DNA from 4 places in the Shewanella submarina genome. Region 1 is predicted to be linked to each of the others. Evidence: predicted binding sites of a transcription regulator. Region 1 holds the regulator's gene; each other region holds the start of a gene.
What was found. The regulator sigma-54, encoded in region 1, starts transcription at its own class of promoters, with help from an activator protein. The targets are predictions, from matches to a motif close to GTTGGCACGNNNNTNGNNT.
Positions count from the first base shown of each region.

Region 2: ACFOE0_RS06110 (YggN family protein) is a predicted target of sigma-54. The motif match lies at 3,130-3,148, and genes of this name have one in related genera.
Region 3: fliD (flagellar filament capping protein FliD) is a predicted target of sigma-54. The motif match lies at 2,425-2,443, and genes of this name have one in related genera.
Region 4: ACFOE0_RS15950 (S8 family peptidase) is a predicted target of sigma-54. The motif match lies at 3,889-3,907, and genes of this name have one in related genera.

Region 1 is NZ_JBHRTD010000001.1:339,927-345,604, forward strand. Features, by position in the region: gene mgtE (magnesium transporter) at 1-612, opposite strand, end outside; gene ACFOE0_RS01530 (HPr family phosphocarrier protein) at 795-1,067, opposite strand; gene rapZ (RNase adapter RapZ) at 1,057-1,908, opposite strand; gene ptsN (PTS IIA-like nitrogen regulatory protein PtsN) at 1,905-2,348, opposite strand; gene hpf (ribosome hibernation promoting factor) at 2,351-2,638, opposite strand; gene ACFOE0_RS01550 (RNA polymerase factor sigma-54) at 2,669-4,144, opposite strand; gene lptB (LPS export ABC transporter ATP-binding protein) at 4,290-5,021, opposite strand; gene lptA (lipopolysaccharide transport periplasmic protein LptA) at 5,018-5,575, opposite strand; gene lptC (LPS export ABC transporter periplasmic protein LptC) at 5,562-5,678, opposite strand, start outside.
Region 2 is NZ_JBHRTD010000006.1:700,996-706,673, reverse strand. Features, by position in the region: gene ACFOE0_RS06120 (DUF885 domain-containing protein) at 1-895, shown strand, start outside; gene ACFOE0_RS06115 (LysR family transcriptional regulator) at 963-1,904, opposite strand; gene ACFOE0_RS06110 (YggN family protein) at 2,311-3,093, opposite strand; gene glsB (glutaminase B) at 3,294-4,208, opposite strand; gene ACFOE0_RS06100 (50S ribosome-binding protein YggL) at 4,208-4,534, opposite strand; gene trmB (tRNA (guanosine(46)-N7)-methyltransferase TrmB) at 4,629-5,345, opposite strand; gene mutY (A/G-specific adenine glycosylase) at 5,611-5,678, shown strand, end outside.
Region 3 is NZ_JBHRTD010000015.1:301,528-307,205, reverse strand. Features, by position in the region: gene ACFOE0_RS13235 (flagellar hook-length control protein FliK) at 1-201, opposite strand, end outside; gene ACFOE0_RS13230 (hypothetical protein) at 191-607, opposite strand; gene fliS (flagellar export chaperone FliS) at 617-997, opposite strand; gene fliD (flagellar filament capping protein FliD) at 1,012-2,367, opposite strand; gene ACFOE0_RS13215 (flagellin N-terminal helical domain-containing protein) at 2,708-3,508, opposite strand; gene ACFOE0_RS13210 (hypothetical protein) at 3,613-4,629, opposite strand; gene flgL (flagellar hook-associated protein FlgL) at 4,713-5,630, opposite strand; gene flgK (flagellar hook-associated protein FlgK) at 5,645-5,678, opposite strand, start outside.
Region 4 is NZ_JBHRTD010000017.1:444,579-450,256, forward strand. Features, by position in the region: gene ACFOE0_RS15935 (tRNA/rRNA methyltransferase) at 1-184, shown strand, start outside; gene ACFOE0_RS15940 (hypothetical protein) at 234-509, opposite strand; gene ACFOE0_RS15945 (DUF3080 family protein) at 887-1,903, shown strand; gene ACFOE0_RS15950 (S8 family peptidase) at 2,003-3,883, opposite strand; gene ACFOE0_RS15955 (SDR family oxidoreductase) at 4,208-4,915, opposite strand; gene ACFOE0_RS15960 (hypothetical protein) at 5,350-5,678, opposite strand, start outside.

The DNA.
Region 1 (5,678 bases):
TACCGATGCATTGGGATTACAGGTCAGCAGATCGGTAATGCGAATACCGCCCAGCAGGTGGTCACGCTTGTCGACAACATAGAGAGTATCAGTCGCTTCGGGCAGTTCCCCCCTTAATCTGAGGTAGCGCAGGATCACATCGATATTGACGTCTGGCCTCAGGGTCACGGTATCCGTATTCATGATACCGCCGGCGGTTTCCTCGGGGTAAGACAGTGCCTGTTCAACCCGGGATCTGTCCTGGGCACTCATGGATTGCAGTACCTGGCGGAACATGGCATCGGGTAGGCTTCGCAGAATATAGGCCAGGTCGTCTGTGTCCATGCCCGCCGTGGCTTTGGCCAGGCGCTCCGGGGTCATCAGACGGATCAGGTGGTCTTTCATATCCTCAGGCAGTTCTTCGAGGATCTCACCGGCCTGCTCCTGATCAATAAGCTGCCACAGGATCTGACGGGTTTGCGGGGGCGATGACTCCAGCACGTGGGCGATATCAGACGCCGCCATGTCGTGCAGCATATTACGTACGTGCACAAACATACCACTGCCAAGGGCATGGTTTAGCTGATTAAGACGCTGTTCGGTCAGATCATTATCCAGAACTTCGATCGGCATGTGATTCCCCCTGATACCGATTCCTTTGACAGAGATTTTTTCTGGTCTGGCAGAAGCCAGCCATGGGCCGGGAGCCCGGAAAGGCTATGCATAATAGCTCAGATGTTGAAATTATACAGAAAAAATCGCTGTGTCAGGCTTATCTGACAGCTTGGGTTCAGCTTGAGAGCTTGATTGGAGGGTTATTTATCTTCTTCAAATCTGGCATTAATCAAGGCGCAGATAGCATCCAGTGCGGCTTCGGCGTCATCGCCTTCGGCGCTGAGTGAGATGGTTTTGCCTTTGCCTGATTCCAGCATCAGCAGACCAAGCACACTGGCAGCACTTGCGGATTTCTCGCCATTTGAAAGGGTGACACTGGCATCAAACTGGTTCGCCAGAATTGCCAACTTGGTGGCAGCTCTGGCGTGTAATCCCAGTTTATTGCAGATGGTGACCTGACGCTCAAGCTTCATCTTGAGCCAGTTCTCTGTGACGAACTTTCACTGTGTGGTGACTTTGGCTTAAACGTTTGGCCAGCTGTTCGGCGATAAACACAGATCTGTGCTGACCGCCGGTACAGCCGATGGCTATGGTCAGATAGCTGCGATTGTTGCGCTCCAGATGAGGCAACCAGGTCTCCAGCAGGTTTTCAATCTGCCAGATAAATTTGTTCACCAGAGTCTGACGGTTCAGGAAGTCCTGCACCGGCTGATCCAAACCGGTCAAAGGTCGCAGGTCCGGCTCCCAGTGCGGGTTTGGCAGGAAGCGAACATCAAACATAAAATCCGCTTCGGTAGGCATACCATGCTTGAAACCGAAAGACTCGAAGGTGATAACCAACTCTTTCTCAACATGCCCCATCAGAATCTGTCTGACCTTATCACTCAGGTCATAAACATTCAGGGAGGAGGTATCGATAAAGTGGTCCATCATCTTGGACAGGGGCATCAGCAACTGACCTTCCAGCTTAATCGCTTCCTGCAGCGAGGAGTGATTGCGGGAAAGTGGGTGTAAACGCCGGGTTTCACTGTAGCGCTTCAGCAGGATTTCATCGGTTGAGTGCAGATAAAAACTGGTAATTTCAGTGTCTTTCAGCGAGGCAAGCTGCTGCTCCAGTATCTTGTCCTGATCTTTCAGGTTACGCACATCAACGCTGATAGCGACTTGATCTGTAGTGCTTTGCAGCTGCTCAAGCAGTGTCGCAATCATGGACAGTGGCAGATTGTCGACACAGTAGTAGCCGAGATCTTCCAGTGCCCTGAGGGCGACAGATTTTCCTGAGCCACTGCGGCCCGATACGATAACCAGTTTCATGCTGTGATAACCCGAAAGAGTTCTGCGTCGTCCTGTGCTTTACGCAGCTGTTTGACGATCTGTTTGTCACTGAGTTTTTCCGCCATAGCAGACAAAGTCGCCAAATGCTCCTGACACTGCTCCGACGGTACCAATAGCGCAAACAGCAGGTCTACTGGCTGATTATCTATGGCATCGAAGGGAACAGGCTCTGTGCATTTAACCAGAACTGCTATGGGGTGCTCTATACTGGAAAGTCTGCCATGGGGGATGGCAATACCGTTTCCGATTCCTGTGCTGCCTACTTTCTCTCTGGCCAGCAAGCTTTCAAAAACTTCCTGTGAGGAAAGGGTAGGGTACTGAGCGGCAATCAGGTTACTTACCAGCTCGAGTACCTTTTTTTTACTGCCCGGAGTGGCACAGGATGCGCACTCCGGCTGCAGGATGGTACGAAGTTCCATCGTTAGTGTTTTGTCAGCTTCTCTTTGTGTTTAATCACCTGACGATCAAGTTTATCGATCAGGGCGTCGATGGCGGCATACATATCGCTATGCTCAGAAGTTGCGAAGACTTCGCCGCCATTTAAATTCAGTTTTGCTTCTGCAATTTGTTGCAGTTTTTCAACGTTCAGCACAACGTGCACATTATTGATCTGTTCAAAATGGCGTTCAAGCTTGGTGAATTTGTTCTCAACATATTCACGCAATGAATCGGTGATCTCGATATGGTGTCCAGTCAGGTTGATTTGCATAGATAGCTACCTCCTTTGTTCCGGGTAGGGTTATAAACTCTTACGCTGGTTGGAAGGCGGAATCAGCATCGCCTCTCGATACTTGGCGATAGTCCGTCTGGCAACGTTTATTCCCTGTTCTGCCAGAAGCTGGGCCATTTTGCTGTCGCTCAACGGCTTCTTCTGGTTTTCTGCCGCCACCAGTTTCTTGATAAAGGCGCGGATGGCAGTGGACGAGCATTCTCCTCCATCTTCAGTACCGACATGACTGGAGAAGAAGTACTTCAATTCGAAAATCCCTCTGGGGGTGTGCATGTATTTTTGGGTGGTTACCCTGGAAATTGTCGATTCATGCATTTCGACAGCTTCGGCGATATCGTTGAGCACCATAGGCTTCATGGCCTCTTCACCGAATTCAAAAAAGCCCTGTTGGAACTGTACAATACAATTGGCCACTTTCAACAGTGTATCGTTGCGGCTCTCCAGGCTTTTAATAAACCATTTGGCTTCCTGCAGATGACCGCGAATAAACTGGCTGTCCGACTGGTTGCGGGTGCTGCGGGCCATGGCGGCATAATGCTGGTTTACATTCAGTTTGGGCATGCAGTCGGGGTTGAGTTCTACCACCCAGCGGCCACTTTTTTTAGCGACCGAGACATCGGGAATCACGTACTCATCATTCTCGCGGCTAACCAGCAATCCAGGTCTTGGATTCAATGTCTGGATAAGGTTGATCGCCTCTCTCAGGTCATCTTCTTTCAGTCGGGTTTTGCGCATCAGGGTACGAAAATCCCGGTTGGCGATGAGCTCCAGGTGCTCTTTAATCAGCAGTCGGGCATTGTCGATATGGGGGGTGTCCGGTGCGAAGTGATGCAACTGTATCAGCAGGCACTCGCTTAGGTCCCGCGCAGCCACACCAACAGGGTCGAAGTGCTGAATACGTTTGAGTACAGCTTCAACTTCGTCCAGCTCAATTTCGTCATCACCCAGAGCTTCCAGCACCTCTTCAGTGCTTTGTGTCAGATAACCGCGTTCATCGATGGCTTCGATAATGGCGGTGGCGATGGCGTAATCATTTTCGGAGAAAGGGGTAAGGTTCTTTTGCCATTCCAGGTGCTCGTACAGGCCTTCGCTGGTTTCTCCCTGAAAAGGCATATCGTCATCGCGCATGGCGGGGCCAGAGGAGACCGGTGCTGCGGTAAAGACCTCATCCCAGGTGGTGTCCATGGGCAGATCTTCCGGCATGGATTCCTGGGTGACGGCATCGGAGGTTTCAACGCTGGAGCTGTCCTGCGCTGTGGCTGAGTAATCTTCCTGGTCGAATTCGGCGGTGTTGTCTGTAGGGTTATCCTCTGACTCGGAGTCGTACTGCTCCTCGTCCATCTCCAGTAACGGATTGGATTCCAGTGCCTGCTGGATCTCCTGTTGGAGTTCCAGTGATGACAACTGCAACAGACGAATCGCCTGCTGCAGCTGAGGCGTCATAGTTAACTGCTGACCCAGTTTAAGCTGGAGTGACGCTTTCATGTTTACCGCAAATCCCTGTTTAGAATATTTTTAGTGGAAATTCTCGAGAGCCGGATTGTCCATTGGCCTGGGAAAGGTGCGTTTCCTTTGTACCTGATATTCAGGCCGCACCTTTCGGGGGCATTCACAGAGGCATACGCCTTAACTATAGCCTGAATTGTTCGCCCAAGTACACTGCACGCACCTGCTGGTTATCCAGGATCTCTGCCGGGGTACCTTCGGCGATCAAATTGCCGTGGCTGACGATGTAGGCATGCTCACACACGTCCAGGGTTTCCCGTACGTTATGGTCAGTGATCAGGACGCCCAGACCACGGCTTTTAAGCTGTTCAATAATCTTTTTGATGTCTATTACCGAGATAGGGTCAACACCGGCAAAAGGTTCATCCAGCAGAATGAACTTGGGGTTGGCGGCCAGGGCTCTGGCGATCTCTACCCGGCGTCTTTCACCACCAGACAGTGCCATCCCCATGGAATCACGGATATGAGTGATGTTGAACTCTTCCAGCAGGTGCTCTAACTGTTCTTCCCGCTGCTCATTGCTGAGGGCTTTACGGGTTTGCAGTACGGCCATAATGTTATCGCGAACAGACAGCTTACGGAAAATACTGGCTTCCTGAGGCAGATAACCGATACCTTTGCGGGCTCGCATGTGCATGGGATCAAGCGTCAGGTCATCATCATTGATATAGATAGCGCCCTTATCACTTTTCACCAGGCCGACAACCATATAGAAGGTTGTGGTCTTGCCCGCGCCATTGGGGCCCAGCAGGCCAACAACCTGACCGGTTTTGACCTCCAGGCTGACATCTTTTACCACCTGACGGTTTTTGTAACTTTTTGCCAGGTGTTCGGCTTTCAGCGTCAGTTCGCTCATGACTCTGGTTGCTCTTTATCTTGCTGTTGTTCGTCAGACTTCTGCCGCTCTTGCTTCACATCGTTCTGGAAGTTTTCAGGCTTAATAACAGTATGAACTCTGTCATCCGGGTTCTGGTTGCCTTCAGCTTTCATCTGTTGCAGCTGAATGTCATACACAATCCGGGGAGCGGTCACTTTACTGCCGTCCTGTTCAATTTCGGCTGCGCCTACAAGGGTCAGTACCCGCTTACTGATGTTGTAGCGGATCTCATTGGCACTGGCCGTCGCAGGGCGGTCATTGTCCAGTGTCTGGGTGTAAGTGGCAGGCTTGCCAGTGGCGATAAGAATCGTTTCGCCATCGCCCTGGCTGGCACTGAGTTCATCCGCGAGAATCTTGATGCTGCCCTGGGTAACTACTACCGGGCCGTTATAAACAACGCGCTTGTTCTTGATATCGGCTTCCTGGCTGCGGGCCGCAATGTGAACTTCCTTGGTGAGGTCGTCGGTAGCAGCAACAGCACCCAGGCTCAGGGTGCAGAGTAAGGCTGCGATAAGTCTGTTAGTTTGGTTCATAAATTCCTGTTACCTGATTCAGCAGCTCTACAGTCTGCGCATTCAGATCGGCATAGAGGCCTGTGCCTTCCACTTTGAAGTTCATTCCATCCACCTGAATCAC
Region 2 (5,678 bases), on a different contig from region 1:
TATTCACGATGAAATGCGCGCCATTATGAAGAAGGTTGGGTTTAAGGGCGATCTGCAGGCTTTCTTCGCCTTTATGCGTGACGACCCTCAGTTCTATTACCCTGACACTCAGGAAGGCCGTGAAGCCTATATCGCCAAAGCGAAAGCCTATATCGACAATATGGATTCGCGCCTGGATGAAGTGTTCAGCATCAAGCCCAAAGCCAACCTGATAGTAAAGCCGGTAGAAGCCTTTCGTGAAAAGTCTGCCGGTAAGGCTTTCTACAGCCAGCCATCACCGGATGGCTCGCGCCCTGGAACCTACTACGCCAACATGTATGACATGAAGGCCATGCCAACCTATCAGGCTGAGGCACTGGCCTACCATGAGGGTTTACCGGGCCATCATATGCAGATTGCCATTGCTCAGGAGCTGGAAGGTATCCCAAAATTCCGTCGCTTTGGTCGCTATACCGCCTACACCGAGGGCTGGGGACTGTATACAGAGTACTTCCCGAAAGAGATGGGCCTGTATGAAGACCCCTATTCAGACTTCGGCCGACTGGCGATGGAGCTGTGGCGCGCCTGTCGCCTGGTGGTGGACACAGGCATTCACAGCCAGAAGTGGACCCGTGAACAGGGCATTGAATACTATGTAAACAATACCCCTAACGCCAAGTCGGATGCGGTCAAAATGGTGGAGCGTCACATTGTGATGCCATCTCAGGCTACCGCGTACAAAGTTGGTATGATTAAGATTCTGGAACTGAGAGAAAACGCCAAAGCCAGTCTGGGCGATCAGTTTGATATCCGTGAATTCCATACCCTGCTGTTGAAGAATGGTCCACTGCCGCTGGATGTACTGGAAGAGCAGATTGACCTTTGGGTGGCTGAGGTTAAGGCCCGTCAGGCTTAATTACCCCAGTCACACCAAAAACAAAAACGCCACCCATTGAGGTGGCGTTTTTATTGGCTAAAGCTAATTACTTACGTTCGGCGTAAAGCTCAGTGTATGGCTTGTCCCAATATGGAGGGGAGCCGATTCTGTCTTTGATAAAGTCGATAAAGGCACTGACCTTGGGTGCCAGGTGCTTACGGCGAGGATACACAGCCTGCAATGGCAGATGATGGCTCAACTGCCAATCGCGCAGCAGCGGCACCAGTGTACCCTTCTCTATCTCGCCTTCCAGCAGATAGCTGGCCAGGTAAACCACACCCAGGCCATTGATGGCGGCCGACTTAAGCGCGGGGGCATTATCTACCCGGAAGTTACCGTTTACCCCTATCTCACAATAGTCATCACCCTTACGGAATTGCCACACACTGTGCTCATGCCACTCGCCGTGATACACCAAGCAGTTGTGGTCAACCAATTGCTCCGGACGCTCAGGCGCGCCGTGACGGGCGATATAGTCAGGTGAAGCCAACAACATAAACTGACACTTCATCAAAGGTCTGGCGACCATACCCAGAGGTAATTGCTCAGACATGGTGAGCAGCAGATCAAGCCCCTCACTGACAACATCCACTTTATGGTCCAGCAAGCTCACCTGAAGCTCCAGCTCCGGGTGGGTCGTCATAAACTCAGACAGCGCAGGAATGATATGCATGGTACCGAAAGACTGGGAGATACCCACCTTCAATACACCACGGGTGGCATCATTGAGATTGTGAACACTGGCCACAGCCTGGTCAGCATCTCTGAGTAACTCTTCACCCTGCACATACAACAGGTGGCCAGCTTCTGTAAGGCTGAGGCTTCGGGTCGTTCGCTGAATAAGCTGTACCCCAAGTTTGTGCTCAAGATCCGCGACCTGAGTACTCACCTTGGATTTGGAAATTCCCAAACGACGGGCGGCAGCACTGAAACTTCCTGCCCTGGCTACATGGGTGAAGATAGCTATCGGTTCTAAGAGTTCTAACATGGGAATCGCCTTCGTTCGCTTCGCTGTTATTATTATTCCGCCGGTCAAACTGAGCGCGAACGCACAGAGACTACGGTCTTGTTTTTAAAACTATGAGAATAATTCGGCGAACAATCAAGCCAAGAGAAAAACTATCCAGATTTTCCGAGGCTACTGCTCAACATTCGCCATCTGTGGACATTTTGGCGGGAGTATAGCAGACATTCTGTCTATTTTTAATATAACCAGATAAAAGTCAGTAACTTCCTGTTCGGAGAAGTTTGATTGTTGGCTTTAAGAAATCAGCTGCGTGACTTTTGGGAGAGTAAAAAAATCCCCTGACACCCAATGGATGCAGGGGAAAGCGGGATGTATTGTCCAAATGTCAGAACGGGAGTATCGGAATAAAAATCAAAGTTCGAAAGTTTTACATCTGATTGCTGTCGGCTTCGGTCAATCTGAAACTGGCCAGTTCGGGAATAGCCTTACGCATTTTCGCTTCCAGTTTGGCAATCTGTTGGAACTCGTTACACATCTCAGTGGCACGGGCTTCAATCGCTTCACCACGGGCTTCCATCGCCAGTTCAATCTCCTCACCTATGTTGTCCATTTTCTGGCTGAAAGCTTCAATCTTATCGTCAAAGTTTTCACCATCTGAGTTCACCAGCTGAGCACCAACATTCATCATAATGGTCCCTATGGACTGCATCATCAGCTGCTCAATCTCCTTTTCAAACTCTTCGTCAAACGCCGCTTCGATGGTTGAGTCTGTGGCGCCAAGGTAGTAGGTGTCACCATTACGGGAAGCTACATCATCGAGGCGGTCACGGACGTTATCCATCAACTCAGCCAGCTGAGCGCTGCTCTCACCCAGCAACGGGGTCATAGCCATACCTATAGCTTCGCCAGCCAGAACAATAGTGTCGTTCACCAGGCCAATCACCTCTGGCACCTGAGTCGCCAACTCATTTTCATACTGGGTAACCAACTTACGCTGAGAAGCACTCAGTTCAACCGCCTCACCATCAACAAACAGCTCACCGGAGCGGAATTGATACTTGGTGTCATCTTCCTGAGTGACCACTACCTGATTAGGCTCAACCATAAGATCGTAGTTAATGGAAATATCACACTGATCTGCGGCCATCGCCAGTGAGCAGCCAGCCAGAGTCAGTGTCATTGCTGCGGTAAATTGCTTGAGTGCTTTCATTGTTCTGTCCTTTTCCTTGTGGATATAAATAAGACATAGCGAATGCTGTGCCAAAGCTAATAACCAATTGATAAGAAAAGAAAATAAATGATTAGCCAGGATATCCCCCGAAAACAGGGATAGGCAATTCCACAGCATAATGGTGAAATTGCCCACTGATTGGTGATTATCTCAACAAAGGGGGAAAGCCCGGACAGTCCTTAGAAAATAGAGCGCCCCAGACTTTGGCTGAGACCTTCGAGTATGGCGGTTCCGGCAACTGAGTTACCCTGCAGATCCAGCTCAGGCGACCAGACGCATACCGACATATCGCCGGGAATAACGGCAATGATACCGCCACCAACACCACTCTTGCCCGGCATACCTACCTTGTAGGCAAACTCTCCTGCACCATCATACAAACCCGAAGTTGCAAGCAAAGCATTAAGCTGTCTGGCCTGTACAGGTGATATCAGCTGCTTACCGGCCAATGACTGTCCCTTATTGGCCAGGTACATCATGGCGCGGGACAGGTCTGCACAGCTCATTCTGAGTGCGCAATAGTGGAAGTAACTACGCAGCACGGTATCCACATCATTGTGAAAATTGCCAAAGGACTTCATCAAATAAGCAATGGCGGCGTTACGGGCACTGTGCTCATACTCAGATCGGGCAACCTCTTTGTCATAACAGATTTGAGGGTTACCACTGAGATTGCGGACCAACTCCAACATTCTGTGCTTGGGCGCACTGAGTCTGCCCTGCAACAGGTCAGCAATTACCAGCGCACCGGCATTAATAAACGGATTTCTGGGAATACCCCGTTCCAACTCCACCTGAACCAGAGAGTTAAATGAATGACCCGAAGGCTCCTTCCCTACCCTGTCCCAGATTTCAGGCTCTTCGTAGAGTGTCAGAGCCAGTGTCAGGCTAAAGACCTTGGAAATACTCTGAATGGAAAATGGCTCAAGGTAATCACCTGCACCTATGGTGACGCCATCGGGCGTGGTGACGGCTATACCCAGTTTATTGCCACTGATTTTGGCCAGTGCAGGAATGTAATCTGCCACTTTACCCCGGCCCAATAAAGGCCGGGCTTGCTCCACCAATTGCTCAAGCAGTTGTGGCTCTGGCATTAATCCCACCAGAGATCGTAAAGTTCAGTGACTTCTACGTTGGATGCAGGCTGAGCTTGCCAGAAAGCCAACACGGCGTTGCGATCGTCATCGCTGCACTTGCCCAGCTTCTGAGTGGCAACTATGCCTTCCCAGCTCTTATGTCCACCACCGTGGAAGCCCAGCTTGCGTGCCTCAATCACTTCGTCGATAAACTTATCAACCAGCTGATCGATCTGTTCTTCGGAAACGCTGTCCTCGAACGTCCAGTGAACGTCAAAGCCCAACTCCTGAAACTCATCAACGCGCAACTTTTTGCGCAGACGACGGCTGCGATTGCTTGCCATAGTGACTCCTTATTTTCTGAAAGGCAGAAGATCTGCCCTCCGGGGAAGGCGCACCCAGGGCGCGCCGGACAGAAAGCTGAGACTCAGTGGAAGATTAGTCCACTTTCTCGAACATCAGATCCCAAACACCATGACCCAAACGGTGGCCACGGGCTTCAAACTTGGTCAGAGGACGGTGATCCGGACGGGGAACATAGTCATTGGTTCCGGACTGGTTGCGGTAACCTTCTGCCGCGCTCATCACTTCCAGCATATGCTCGGCATAGTTTTCCCAGTCAGTAGCCATATGGAATACGCCACCAACTTTCAACTTACGGCGGATAAGCTGAGCAAATTCGCCCTGCACGATACGGCGCTTATGATGGCGCTTCTTGTGCCAGGGATCAGGGAAGAACAGCTGAACGCGTGCCAGAGAACCATCAGCAATGCTGTTTTCCAGCACTTCAATGGCATCGTGGTGATATACACGCAGATTGGTCACGTCAGCCTTACCGGCATCACTCAAACAAGCACCAACGCCGGGCTTGTGAACTTCAATACCGATAAAGTTCAATTCAGGAGCAGCAGCAGCCATTTCCACCAGAGATGCGCCCATACCAAAACCGATTTCCAACACAGTGTCCGCGTCGCGGCCAAATACTGTGTTCAGATCGATACTGTCAGGGGTATAGTCCAGCCCCATCGTCGGCCAATAGGCCTCCAGAGCCTGTTCCTGACCTTTGGTCAAACGGCCTTCTCTCAATACAAAGCTGCGGATTTTACGCAGATATTTGCCTTCTTCATTAAACTCAGCGGTGGTCACTTCGCTCATTGTTGCCTCGCCTGATTTGACGCCCAAAAACGGAAAAGAAGGGCATTATCCAAAGTTCACCCCACAGCGCAAGCTTTTCAGCCTTTACATGGGAAATTTTGTGGACAAATTACTGCGTATTCCTGCGAACCGGAGACAATAGCCGACAAGAGTGATCCTCTTATTGCCATCACAGGTATTCAGTGCGGACATTTGGTATTGTCTGACCTGTCGGGGCTGGCTACACTGCCCCCGCACCATTGGCACAAGCAGCAATCGGAACACTATGACACAGCAAGCAAGGCAGCAACAAGTCGCCCCCTTCTCTGACCGAATCATTGAGTGGTACGGACA
Region 3 (5,678 bases), on a different contig from region 1:
TTTCCCGGTGCTGGCTTGCTCGGCGCTGGCCTGCTTACTGGCCTGACGGCGATATTCCGCAAAGCTGCCACTGTCACCGGGCTCAGTTGAGGTCTGCTCATCTGCTTTATATTGCGGCTGTAGTGAATCAGTCCCGGAAGATCCCTTAATCTGGCTGTGAGAGTGCGCCTGGGGCTGAGCGTAAAGAAGTTCAATTGCCATAGGGGGAGGAATATCCTTTACCTTGTCGCTGGGGCTGCTCTGGCTTTGTGGTGACTGTGGCGCCTGAGCTCAGGGCTGACTGTGAGCTCAGGGCTGATTCGGAGCTCAAGGCTGTCATCGCATAAGCGTTCAAACCATCCTGACTGGCGCGGAAGCTCTGCATGGTTTCCGCCAGCTGATCTTTGTCCTGTTGCAGGCGATGGATAATGGCCTGATGGCACTGTGCCAGCTCCTGTCTGGCCACCAGTTCAGCATGGTTACGGGGCTGCCCACGTTTAATCAACGCGTTAACCAGTTTGCGGTTAACCGCCCGCAGGGCATCAAGGTCACCATTGTCGGCATGGGTCACCAGCGCATGTTGAAACTGTTTCCAGTACTGGACTTCCCTGTTGGAGGAGTTATTCATCTGCATACCTCAGTTCAGGTTGGCCCAGCCTTCCTGGATCTGGGTGATCACCTCGACCACAGGCTGCAGTGCTTTGGGGTTGTTATCGACACTGGCGCTGACCAGCTGACGGCTGCAGTAGTCGTACAGACGATTCAGGTTCACCGCTACTTCACCGCCATTGTCCATATCCAGCATGGAGTCCAGACCGTGCACTATGTTGAGGCACTTGTTTATGCTCTTACCTTTGTCTTCAAAGGCCTTACGCTGCATGTGGCCGGCGGCACGGGCCAGCTCTTCCAGCAGACCTTCCAGCAGCATGCGTACCATTTCATGGGGATTGGCCGAGGCCGCGCGGGCCTCAAGGCTGGCCTGACGGTAGCCGCTGAAAGGGTCTTGTTCATTTAGCATCATGGGAGGTGTCCTCAGTAAAACAGCATGCTGGCGGAGTTCATTTCGTTGATGGCGGATTCCATCGCAGTGAACTGCCCCAGGTAGATCTGGTATCTCTGTTCCATCAGCCGGTTGTGTCGGTCGATGTTGTCTTCCACCCGGTTTATCTGACCGTCCAGAGTGTCTTTCTTGTTGTCGAGATAGCCGTCGAATTTGGTGAAGGGCTCAATGGTGTTTTCCAGCTGATCAACCAGGCCACCCTTAGAGGTGAACATCTCTGTGATACCGGCCGGATTGTTTTTCAGGGCATCAGTCAGCTTTTCAGAGTCGATCTCCAGCTTGCCGCTACGGGTCAGCTCAATACCGATATCGCCAAGACGCATGCCGTTGGGGGCGTCGGCAAACACGATATTGCGCAGTTTGCTCTGCAGGTTACGTATGGTGCTGTCGCCCTTGAGAATGCCTATCTGGTCTTCGTCGACTGAGGTGGGACGATCGTCATCATCATCCTTGTCCTCATCGTCTTTATCCTTGTCGTCCTCATCCAGAGCTTCTGCGCCCATGGAGCGGGTCAGTGAGTTGATCTGATCCAGCAGGTCGTTGACCGCATCGACAAAGTCTTCTACCGCTTGTTCGCTGGCCTCATAGTCAGCTTTAACGCTGATCATGCTGGACTCACCGGCAGCGTGGGTTTGTCTGAGCTCGATATCCATGCCATCAATCACATTGGTCAGCTGATTGGAGCTGCTGGAGATAGCGATACCATTGAGGGTGATCTGGGCATCCTGGGCGGCACGGCGCTCTGTCATACCCCAGTCAGCGCCATCCATAGTCACAGAGATGGTGCTGGCTGCACCGGTGTCTTTGGCTGTCATCATCAGCTCGACCTGGCCGCCGGTACGAACCAGACTGGCCTGCACACCCGGGTTGTCAGGATGGTCGTTGATCATGTCTCTCAGGCTGGTGACGGTTTTGCTGCCATCGGCATTCAGCACAGACATATCCAGATCAAGCTGCTTACCGCCGACATTGATACTCAGCACGCCGGATGTTGGCAGCAGGTCGGTTTCTGAGCCGAAGGTCTTACTCAGCTGATGGGCCTGGGCAAGCTGGTGTACCTGCAGCTCATAATCGCCGGCAGGAGAGTCTGGGCTGACGGTCACAGTGGCGTTTTCGCCGGTGACATCCGCCTTCTTGGCTTCGAAGGAGCCGTTCTCCAGCTTTTCCAGCTTGCTGATGATCTTGTCCATAGATCTGTCCAGCAGCTTGTAGGCATCAAGCTGGTCTTCATATTTGTCCATCTTGGCTTTGTACAGCTGGTCTTTGCCCATACGCTCGGCTGCGATCAGTTGTTCGGCAAATTGGGCGCCGCTCATTCCGGAAATCATGCTTATCCTCCTGCGCTGGTCCGGGCGCAGGCTATGGGTTGAGTCTCTGCTCTGCCATAGCAAGCCATATGCCAGCTGTTTAAAGTTATGTAAGGCTCAGTTTTTAAAGCGATTACTGTTTTGGTTGAGCACCGGGGGAAATCCTGGATTTCCCCTGTAAAGAGGAAGAGGCGGAACCGAAATTTCCTGTGTTTCCTGCCTGTTCTCTGTTGTTTAAGGCGGCAGTGGCAAGGGTGGTTTAAAGCCGGGGCGGGAGATTTATTGGGGTAATTGGGAACAGGGCAATAAAAAACGCCCTTCGAAGAGGGCGTTGGCAGACAACATAGGAAAGGAGGAGGTATTAGCCCAGCAGACCCATAACCAGACCAGTGTTCTGGTTGGCCTTGGACAGTACGTTGGTACCGGCCTGAACCAGCAGCTGGTTCTTGGTCATGGCAGCAGATTCAGTGGCGAAATCAGCGTCCATGATGCGGCCTGCAGCAGCAGTTGTGTTTTCGGTGACGTTAGCCAGGTTGGACGCAGTGTGCTCCAGACGGTTGATGTTGGCACCCAGATCAGAGCGCGCAGTACCTACTTGATCGATGTAAGTGTTGATTTCGTCGATAGCATCAGTCGCGTTGGCTTGAGTTGTCAGGTCTCCGGTCAGAGCAGTAGGGCTTGTAATGCCTACGTTCAGTTTTTCAGTGCTGCTTGCACCAATTTGGAAATCAACACCAGCGTTCAGTTTGGTGAACAGGTTGTTACCTGCGTACTCGGTGTTGCCTAAGATACGGGCTGCTTCAGTCTTCAGCGCTGTAAATTCTTCATTCAGCGCGGTCAGGTCAGCGGAAGAGTTCACGCCGTTGGCAGCCTGGGTCGCCAGTTCTTTCTGACGCTCAGCGATATTGGTCAGCTCGTCCAGGGCACCGTCAGCAGTCTGCAGCATGGAAGTCGCATCGTTAACGTTACGGCTGGCAGTGGTCATACCCACTACGTTGGCATTCAGGCGGTTGGCGATCTGCAGACCGGCTGCATCGTCATCAGCGCCGTTGATGCGCAGACCTGTGGACAGACGCTCCATGGCAGTGGACAGCAGACTGTTGTTCTTGTTTACAGAGTTCTGAGCTACCAGAGAAGAGTAGTTAGTGTGTACAGACAGCATGGTTAAGTCTCCGTTGCGAAATTATTCATGTCTCAGAGAAAAAAGAGCGACAGGGAAAAACCAAACTGAATTTATTACTGAAAATATTTTATAACTTGTTGTATTTAAACTTCTTTTAGTAGGTCTTTTGCCTGATTGCGTCCCAGGTTTGCCTGAGCCAACAGGGCTTTAAGCTGCTCGGAGAAGGGGCTTTTGGCAAATTGATTGCTGATGGTTTCCAACAATTCCGGCTCTGGGGTGTCCGGGCGGGTATGCAACACATTCCCCAGGTGAGCCAGTTGGGCTCTGGTCTGGCGGATTTGTGCTTCCAGCTTGCGACAGGTCTTGGTCAGTTTTATCTCAGTTTGCTGCAAACCCTGAGCCGTTTTCAGATCCCACTCTCTGGGGTCCTGCCAGTGCAACTGCTCCTGCACCTTAATCAGTCGGGTGTCTCCCGCCGGTAGTCTTTGGCCCTGTCCTTTCAGCAGCAGTCCCTCTTTGAGCAGTGGCCACTGGCTGTCATCACACTCAAAAATGGATTCGCTGCCATCAAAACTGACCTGTAATCCGGCCGGGGACAGTGCACGGGTCAGCTGTTCACACAGAGAGTGACCATCATCACCGGCAGCCAGCGTGATACTCAGTATCAGCGGACCTTCAGCTGTGGGCAGTTGCAGGGTGATCTGCTCGTCTCTGGCTTTACTTGAGGCAAGGTTGACCGACTTAAGGCGGAAGCGACGACGCAAAGCACGCTGTTGATTCAGTCTGAGATTAAATTGATGGTCCAGCAGCGGCAGCCCAAGGTAGCTGGGTTGTTGACGGCTTAATTCGCCACGCAGCTGTTCCAGTTGTGCCTGTGCCTGAGGTTGTTGGTTGCGGGCCTGGGGTAGCAGCTGCAACATCTGTTTCAGCATCTGATGTATCTGACTTTGTGCCTGTACAGCCAACTGTGCAGAGCTGACCCTGTGCTGGGCTTCAGTCATTTTGGCCCAGCGTTCAAACGCCGCATGGCGGAACTGACCCACAAGCAGCTGCGGCTGTTGTTGGGCAGGGGAATTGCCTGTGGCTGTGGATTTTACCGTTTGGCTGACCGGGGCGAGTTGTCCCGCCAGCTTAAGCGCGTCGGATACACCGTTAATCATATTGCTGGGTTCTTAATAGAAAGGCGGCATCAGTCTAAGAGAGCCGATGCCGCAAGGGAAGTCGTGATGCGCCAGAGCCGGTATTACATATGGTTAAACAGGGTCAGCTGACTGATTTTGACAAAGCTCTGCTGGGACACCTGCAGAGCCGTCAATCGCATCTGAAATTCAGATACGGCACTGGGGTAGTCCAGCGCTTCGGTTTCGCCTATCACCTCTTCGTTAAACAGCACCATCTCTTCGTGTGCGCCTTTGGCCAGCTCCAGGCTGTTCTGCTTGCCACCGATATCGGTAATCGCAGCGTTAAAGCTGTCCATAGAGTCGTTGAGCGTGGTCATCATGCCGGACACCAGATTATCGAAACCGGCTTCTCCCGGTCCCTGAGCCGGGTCATTGAGGGCATCGATCAGCTGCTGAGTCTGGTTGAGGATATCCATGCTGCCGTTGGCAAACATAAACTCTCCCGCGGTGACATTGGCCTCGGTCCAGGCGTTGGCAGAGGTTTGTACCTCTCTGTGGTTGTTGTCACCCTGATACACATACTGGCCGCTGGCATCTTTGGCTACCGCCGGGGTGTTGGTCAGGTTACCGGAGAACAGGTAGTTGCCCGCCTCATCTTTGGCGTTAACACTGTCGACCATGCTCTCCAGCAGTTCGGTCAGCTCGCTGGCATAAGCTGCCCTGTCTTCGGCAGAGGAGCTGCCGTTGGCGGCCAGTAAGCTGATCTCCCGCATCCTGTTTTGCAGGTCTACCATACCTGACAGGTAGGTTTCGCTGCGCTCCAGACTGGAGGAGAGGGAGTCGATGTTGTCGATATACTGCTCTGTGGCCGCCAGGTGACGTTCGCTGGTCAGCACTTTTACCGTGCCGATCGGGTCGTCGGAGGGACGCAGAATCGCCTTGCTGCTGGCCATCTGTTGTTCCAGATGCGCCATGGTGCTGAGGCTGCTTTGCATGCTGTAGATATTGGATGTGTACATGTTCAACATGGCAACGCGCATGATGAATTCTCCTGTTACTTAAAGCTGGAAAGCAGTGACTGGAAAAGT
Region 4 (5,678 bases), on a different contig from region 1:
CCAGGCACCTGATGCCCAGGTACAGGCGTTGAAAGCCAAGGCTGAAGTGTTACTGGATAAGTTAGCGGTAAAACAGGACGATAAATTGCGGGCTTGGCTGCTGGACGGTGTGGCTCAACTACAATCCAGAGACTGCAAGATGGCTCATCAGTTAGCCAGTGATTTATTGAAACACATTGATTGAAGACAGAATTCATGATCAAAAAAGGACGCTGCATTGGCGTCCTTTTTTGTCAGCTGCGTCTTAATCTGACGACTTTCATTATTTCCATGTCGAAACCGGCAACGGTCTCTGAGGCTGGATAGTAGGTCAGGTTAACTACCTGGCCCTCAAGGGACTTGTACTTCTTGGTTCTGTGGTACTTGAACGGTACGTCATAACCCTTGATCATCAGGGTATTGATAAAGCGCTCACCCTGCTCTCTTTGTGTATGAGATTCCACAGTACGATCGACACTATGAACCAGCCCGGGATGTTTTTCCTGTAGTTTTTCAATATCTGTTTTCATACTTTCCATCCTTTAGTTGGCCAGTCAGTATAACCTATTTAGCGCACAATTTCTCGCCAACAGTGTCCCTCTGCCTTCAGTAATACGTATACACAAGGGTCTGTTGGCCTTTAATGGTTGAATTTTGCTCGAGAAAGACGCGCTTTAGTCGCGACGCAAGGTGTGCCGCCTAGTGGGCCTAAGCAAATACCTTGCAACAAAGAGTAAAGCGCGTATAGCCGAGCCCTTCGGGCAGCGTTTGTCGTCGCTTTCTACTGCATTAACGCTCATTTATGTAGAACAACTACACTACAATCGCGTTGCTTTGTATAAAACAACGACAAAAAGCTGCAAAAACCATCTTCAAAGGTCAACAAACCCTACAGAAGGAGGAGTTGATGAAACCAGCGCTTATTATCGTCGCTTTGGGGCTAGTGACAGCCTGCACACCAGCGCAGGATGCCAAAGGGGTGTGGGACAACTACATGAGTCGGCTTGAGACGGTGATGGACGACAGTGCCCCTGCCCCGAATTATGCCGTCCCGCTGTTCCAACCACCCAGGCTTCCCGAGACAGAGAGCACTGTCAGCGTAGGAGTGCTTGACCTGTTTAAGCTGGACAGATGCCGCTTGGGGGCTCTGGTCAGTGAGCGAAACAGTACCCTTGGAAAGGTCTCTACGGCCAGCCAGCAATTTATCTACCACGTTCGCTTTATTCAGCTCACCCCGGAATGCATCTCTGCCCTGTCGGACGAATCTCCTGAACTTACCCAGTCCCTCAATCTGGCACTGGCAGACAAGCAACAAACTGCTGTCAGCGCCTTTGATCGCATGCTGGTCAATGACGCCAGCTTGAGGCAAAGTCTGTTTGCAGGGTCAACCAGTATGCAACTGGACAACGCCCTTGCCGGGATTACTGAGTTGGAAATGGCCGTTAAGAGCCTTCTGCTAATGAAACAGGCATTGGCCAAAGGGAATTTTGAGCGGATTGATACTGAGCTTGTAGAGTCCAACCTTGAGCAGTTTTATCGACACAGTTTGCTGCAGCGTTATATGGCGGGAAGCCGGGATAGCCTGGCAGCCCTGGAGCAGGTCAATTTGCTGCTGGCGGCCAACCCAGACTTCCGTGAGTGTGTTAAGCGCGGCAATAACCGTTCCCGGGAGATCCTGGCGACAGTGTTTCGTAAGTATTATCTGCCCGGGGCCCAGGCCTATTTGTCGAAGTTAAGACAGATCCAACTTAGGTTGGGGCCTGATCTTATCGCTCTGTTCAAGGGAACCGCTATGGCCGAAGGGGTGAATTTTTACTTTGGTGAAGGCGACGACAATACCTTGCACGGACGCATGGAAGCACAAATTAAACAGCATGTTGCCTGGTGGCAGCAGCTTCAGGATTCCTGTGGAAACCTATTCTGACATGCATTATTGGCAACACATAAAAGACCCGCCGAAGCGGGTCTTGTCACTTTCACATTTAAGCAGCTATTACCAGCTATTAATGACTATAAATAACTTTTAGTAGCTGGCCTCAAGGGTCAAACCTGAGTATGAGCTATAGCCACGCAACATGATGTGGTACGTGGTTGCTGAGCCATTGGTCAGGTTACAAGTCTCGTTGTTGCCATAACGGTATGGACGACAATCCCAGTCACTGGTGGTCGGCTCACTGCTCGCTTTAACATACATATCAGCATCACCACTACCGCCACTGCTTTGTACTGTCAGGGTCATTCCTGCTGGTACATCGATGGTGTAGAAGGTTTGAGAACCACGTGCGCCACTGAGATTGGTTTCAGGAACACCGTTTTCAAGACAGTTATCAGCAGTACAGCCACCACCGCCTCCACCAACTGTATAGGTACCTGTCAGCGTCGCACCACTGTAACTGGTGTAACCGCGAACCATCACGTACCAATCACCTGCAGCTGGGTTACTGAAGTCACAGGTTTCGTTATTACCGCTTCTGTATGGACGGCAGTCCCAGGTAGAAGTTGTTGGCTCTGCGCCATATCGTACATACAGATCGCCATCACCACTGCCGCCTGCCAGAGTGACTGACAGATTGGTTGCATCAGCCGGTACACTGATGAAGTAGCCGGTTTCAGAGCCTGAGCCACCTGACACAGCAACACCCTGACCATTGGTCAGCTCATTGCCATTGCCCGGAGGACAATCTGTGGTACAGCCACCACCATCTCCCTCAAGGGTGTAAAGCAGCTTATTCGGAGAACCTGTTTTGGCATCACTGACCTTACCGTCAGAGGCGCGAGAGGTCAGAGTCGACACAACCTGAGCAGGCGTCAGGCCAGGAGTCTGATCCAACAGCAAGGCTGCAGCACCGGCAACATGTGGTGCTGCCATCGAGGTGCCACTGATGGTGTTTGTGGCTGAGTTGGAAGTATGCCAGGTAGATGTGATGCTGGAACCCGGCGCATAAATGTCCAGACAAGAGCCATAGTTTGAGAAGCTCGAGCGTGCATCATTGTTGGCGGTTGAACCAACAGTAATGGCGTCGGCGGCTCGGGCCGGTGAATAATTACAGGCGTTGGAGTTGTCGTTGCCTGCAGCCACAACGAAGGTTACACCAGCTGCAACTGCCGCATTAACTGCGTCATCTACGGCCTGAGAAGCACCGCCACCCAGACTCATATTGGCAACTGATGGGCCGGAAGCGTTGTTCTTCACCCAGTTAATACCGTCAATAACGCCTGAGTAAGAGCCGGAACCCTGACAGTCCAATACTCTCACGCCGACAATATCGACGTTTTTAGCTACACCCCAGGTGCTGCCACCTATGGTGCCGGCAACGTGTGTACCGTGACCATTACAGTCAGATGCATCACTGTCATTGTCGACAAAGTCATAACCACTGGTCGCGCGGCCGCCGAAATCGGCGTGGCTGTTTCTTACACCGGTATCGACAACATAAGCTGTTACGCCGGTACCGTCATAGTCGTAGTGATAGTTATTATCCAGCGGCAGATCTCGTTGATCTACCCTGTCCAATCCCCAGGTTGCACCGCTTTGATCACCGGCGGCCAGAGGGGCAATAGTGACCATTTGGTCTTGCTCGACATATTTTACATTTGGGTTCTTTTTCAATGCCTTGAGCTGTGCTTTATTGGCCTTTACCAGCACGCCATTGAGGACATCACCGAAGTGTCTCTTCACCTGAACTGAGTACTGGTTTTCAAGCATGGCACCCTGCTGGGTAGCAAAATCCTGAACTGCCATTGGGGTATTGAGGCTTAGAACAGTTGGGGTCTTAAAGACAACAATGTAGTTGTCCGGGATAAGTTTGGCCTGTACTTCCTGTTCAATTGACACCTGGGCCGCCTGAACACAAGGCAGAAACAGAGTGGCCACAGAGGCCGCTATTATCTTCTTGTTGTACATGTCTATCTCCAAATACTTGCCAAAATCGGCGATATCTAAAGTACGTGGATTGTGACATTTGTCTGCATTAACCGAGGGATCCGGTATGGATTAAATCCCGGGTTTGGAAAGGATAGTTGACAGAAATCGCTAAAATTTCTTAACTAAATTTTGTACTAAGCCATTAATATTACTACCGTAGGAAAGTATATAAATACGCCCAAAACCGCCAAATGTAACAGATTGTAACCATTTTGGTGTGGCACAAGTTAGACTGACAACTATACCGCAAGGGTTAGTTAATCAGTCGTTTGAATGATTCTGTGTTGTAAACACTATAAAAGATTACCAAGGAATTTCCTGACCGGAAAAATCAATAAATGAACCTGTATTAAGTGGCGAGATAGTATCCAATATTCGTTTCAACCCGATGACAGACGCCTCGATATCGATCAGTGCATTGGGGCCTCCCATATCGGTAAGTACCCAACCCGGATGCAAGGCAACCACAATAATGTCATCCTCCGCCAGGTCCAGAGACTGACTTTTTGTTACTGAATTTAAAGCGGCTTTTGATGATCTATAGAGGTAACCTCCACCGGAATGGTTATCTTCCATACTGCCGACTTTGGAACTCATATTGGCGATACAAGCGCAATCTGCCAGACAAAGGTTGGGGTGAAATGCTTCTGCCATCTTCTGTGGCGCAATAGTATTGACCGCAAAAACCTTTTCCCATTCACTGACGTTGGTGTTACCGAATGAGACACCTTTCGGCCCATAATAGCCGGCATTATTGATCAGCAGGTCGAGAGGCACGCCTTGCAAAGCTGAAGCAAGACTCTGAATTTCATCATAATTTGTGACATCCAACCCGTATACTGCCAAGTCATCATCCAACTCCATCAGTGAAGTCAATTCGATAGCGTCTTCCGGACTGCGGCAACAGGCGGATACCCGCCAGCCGTCATTTAAATAGGCTTTGACCAGGCCTAACCCAATACCTCTGTTAGTGCCGGTTATCAAAACATGCTTTTGAGTTTTACTGACCATAGCTACAACCTCGACAAATATTGAACGGTAAGATGTGACACTTTGTCATGGAGTTGATCTTCAAAATCGTCGAGTTGAAGGTCAAAAACCTGTAAACAATTTGCGGCCTGATCCTGTGATAAGTTTTTGTTTCCCATGCTGTAACTGATTTCTGGTAAAGACTTGTCGTACCTGGGTTCCATGCGGCAGGTAACCATATCAGTCATAAAATGAGAGATAGCCTTGTTGGCCAGTGCACAAAATGGTTCGACATGTTCAGTACCTGTTGGTCCAAGACAACCTGGTTCCAATCTATACAAGACATCAATCGTAACGTTTCGGGACATGTAAATTACCTGGGTAAAAGTGAGAATGAAGGGAAGCGGCAAATACAGGCGACAGCCCTTTCCCTCTTCCCTAAGTATATGGCCGAATATTTGGGTTCGCTGATTCCTTTACTCTTCTTCGATGGAATCCAGCAGTTGCGATGCGGCATGTTCGGATAAAAGATTATCCAGAGCCTGGTCGAAACTATCGAAGCTCTCCTGCTCCATATAGAGTTTTAGTCTATTAATAATGTCTTTACTGACTTCAATGTGCGCTTTCTTTTGACGCTTTTTAATTTGCGATATTTCTTTACGGGCTTCGCGCCATCCGAGATCACTGAAGAACTGGTTCAACAGACTATTGGTTGCTTTCAATTGCTCAGCGGTAAAGTCCGACTTTTGTCTGTGACTATTAACCAAAGCTCTCAGACTATCAATCAACTGATTATAAATTGGGT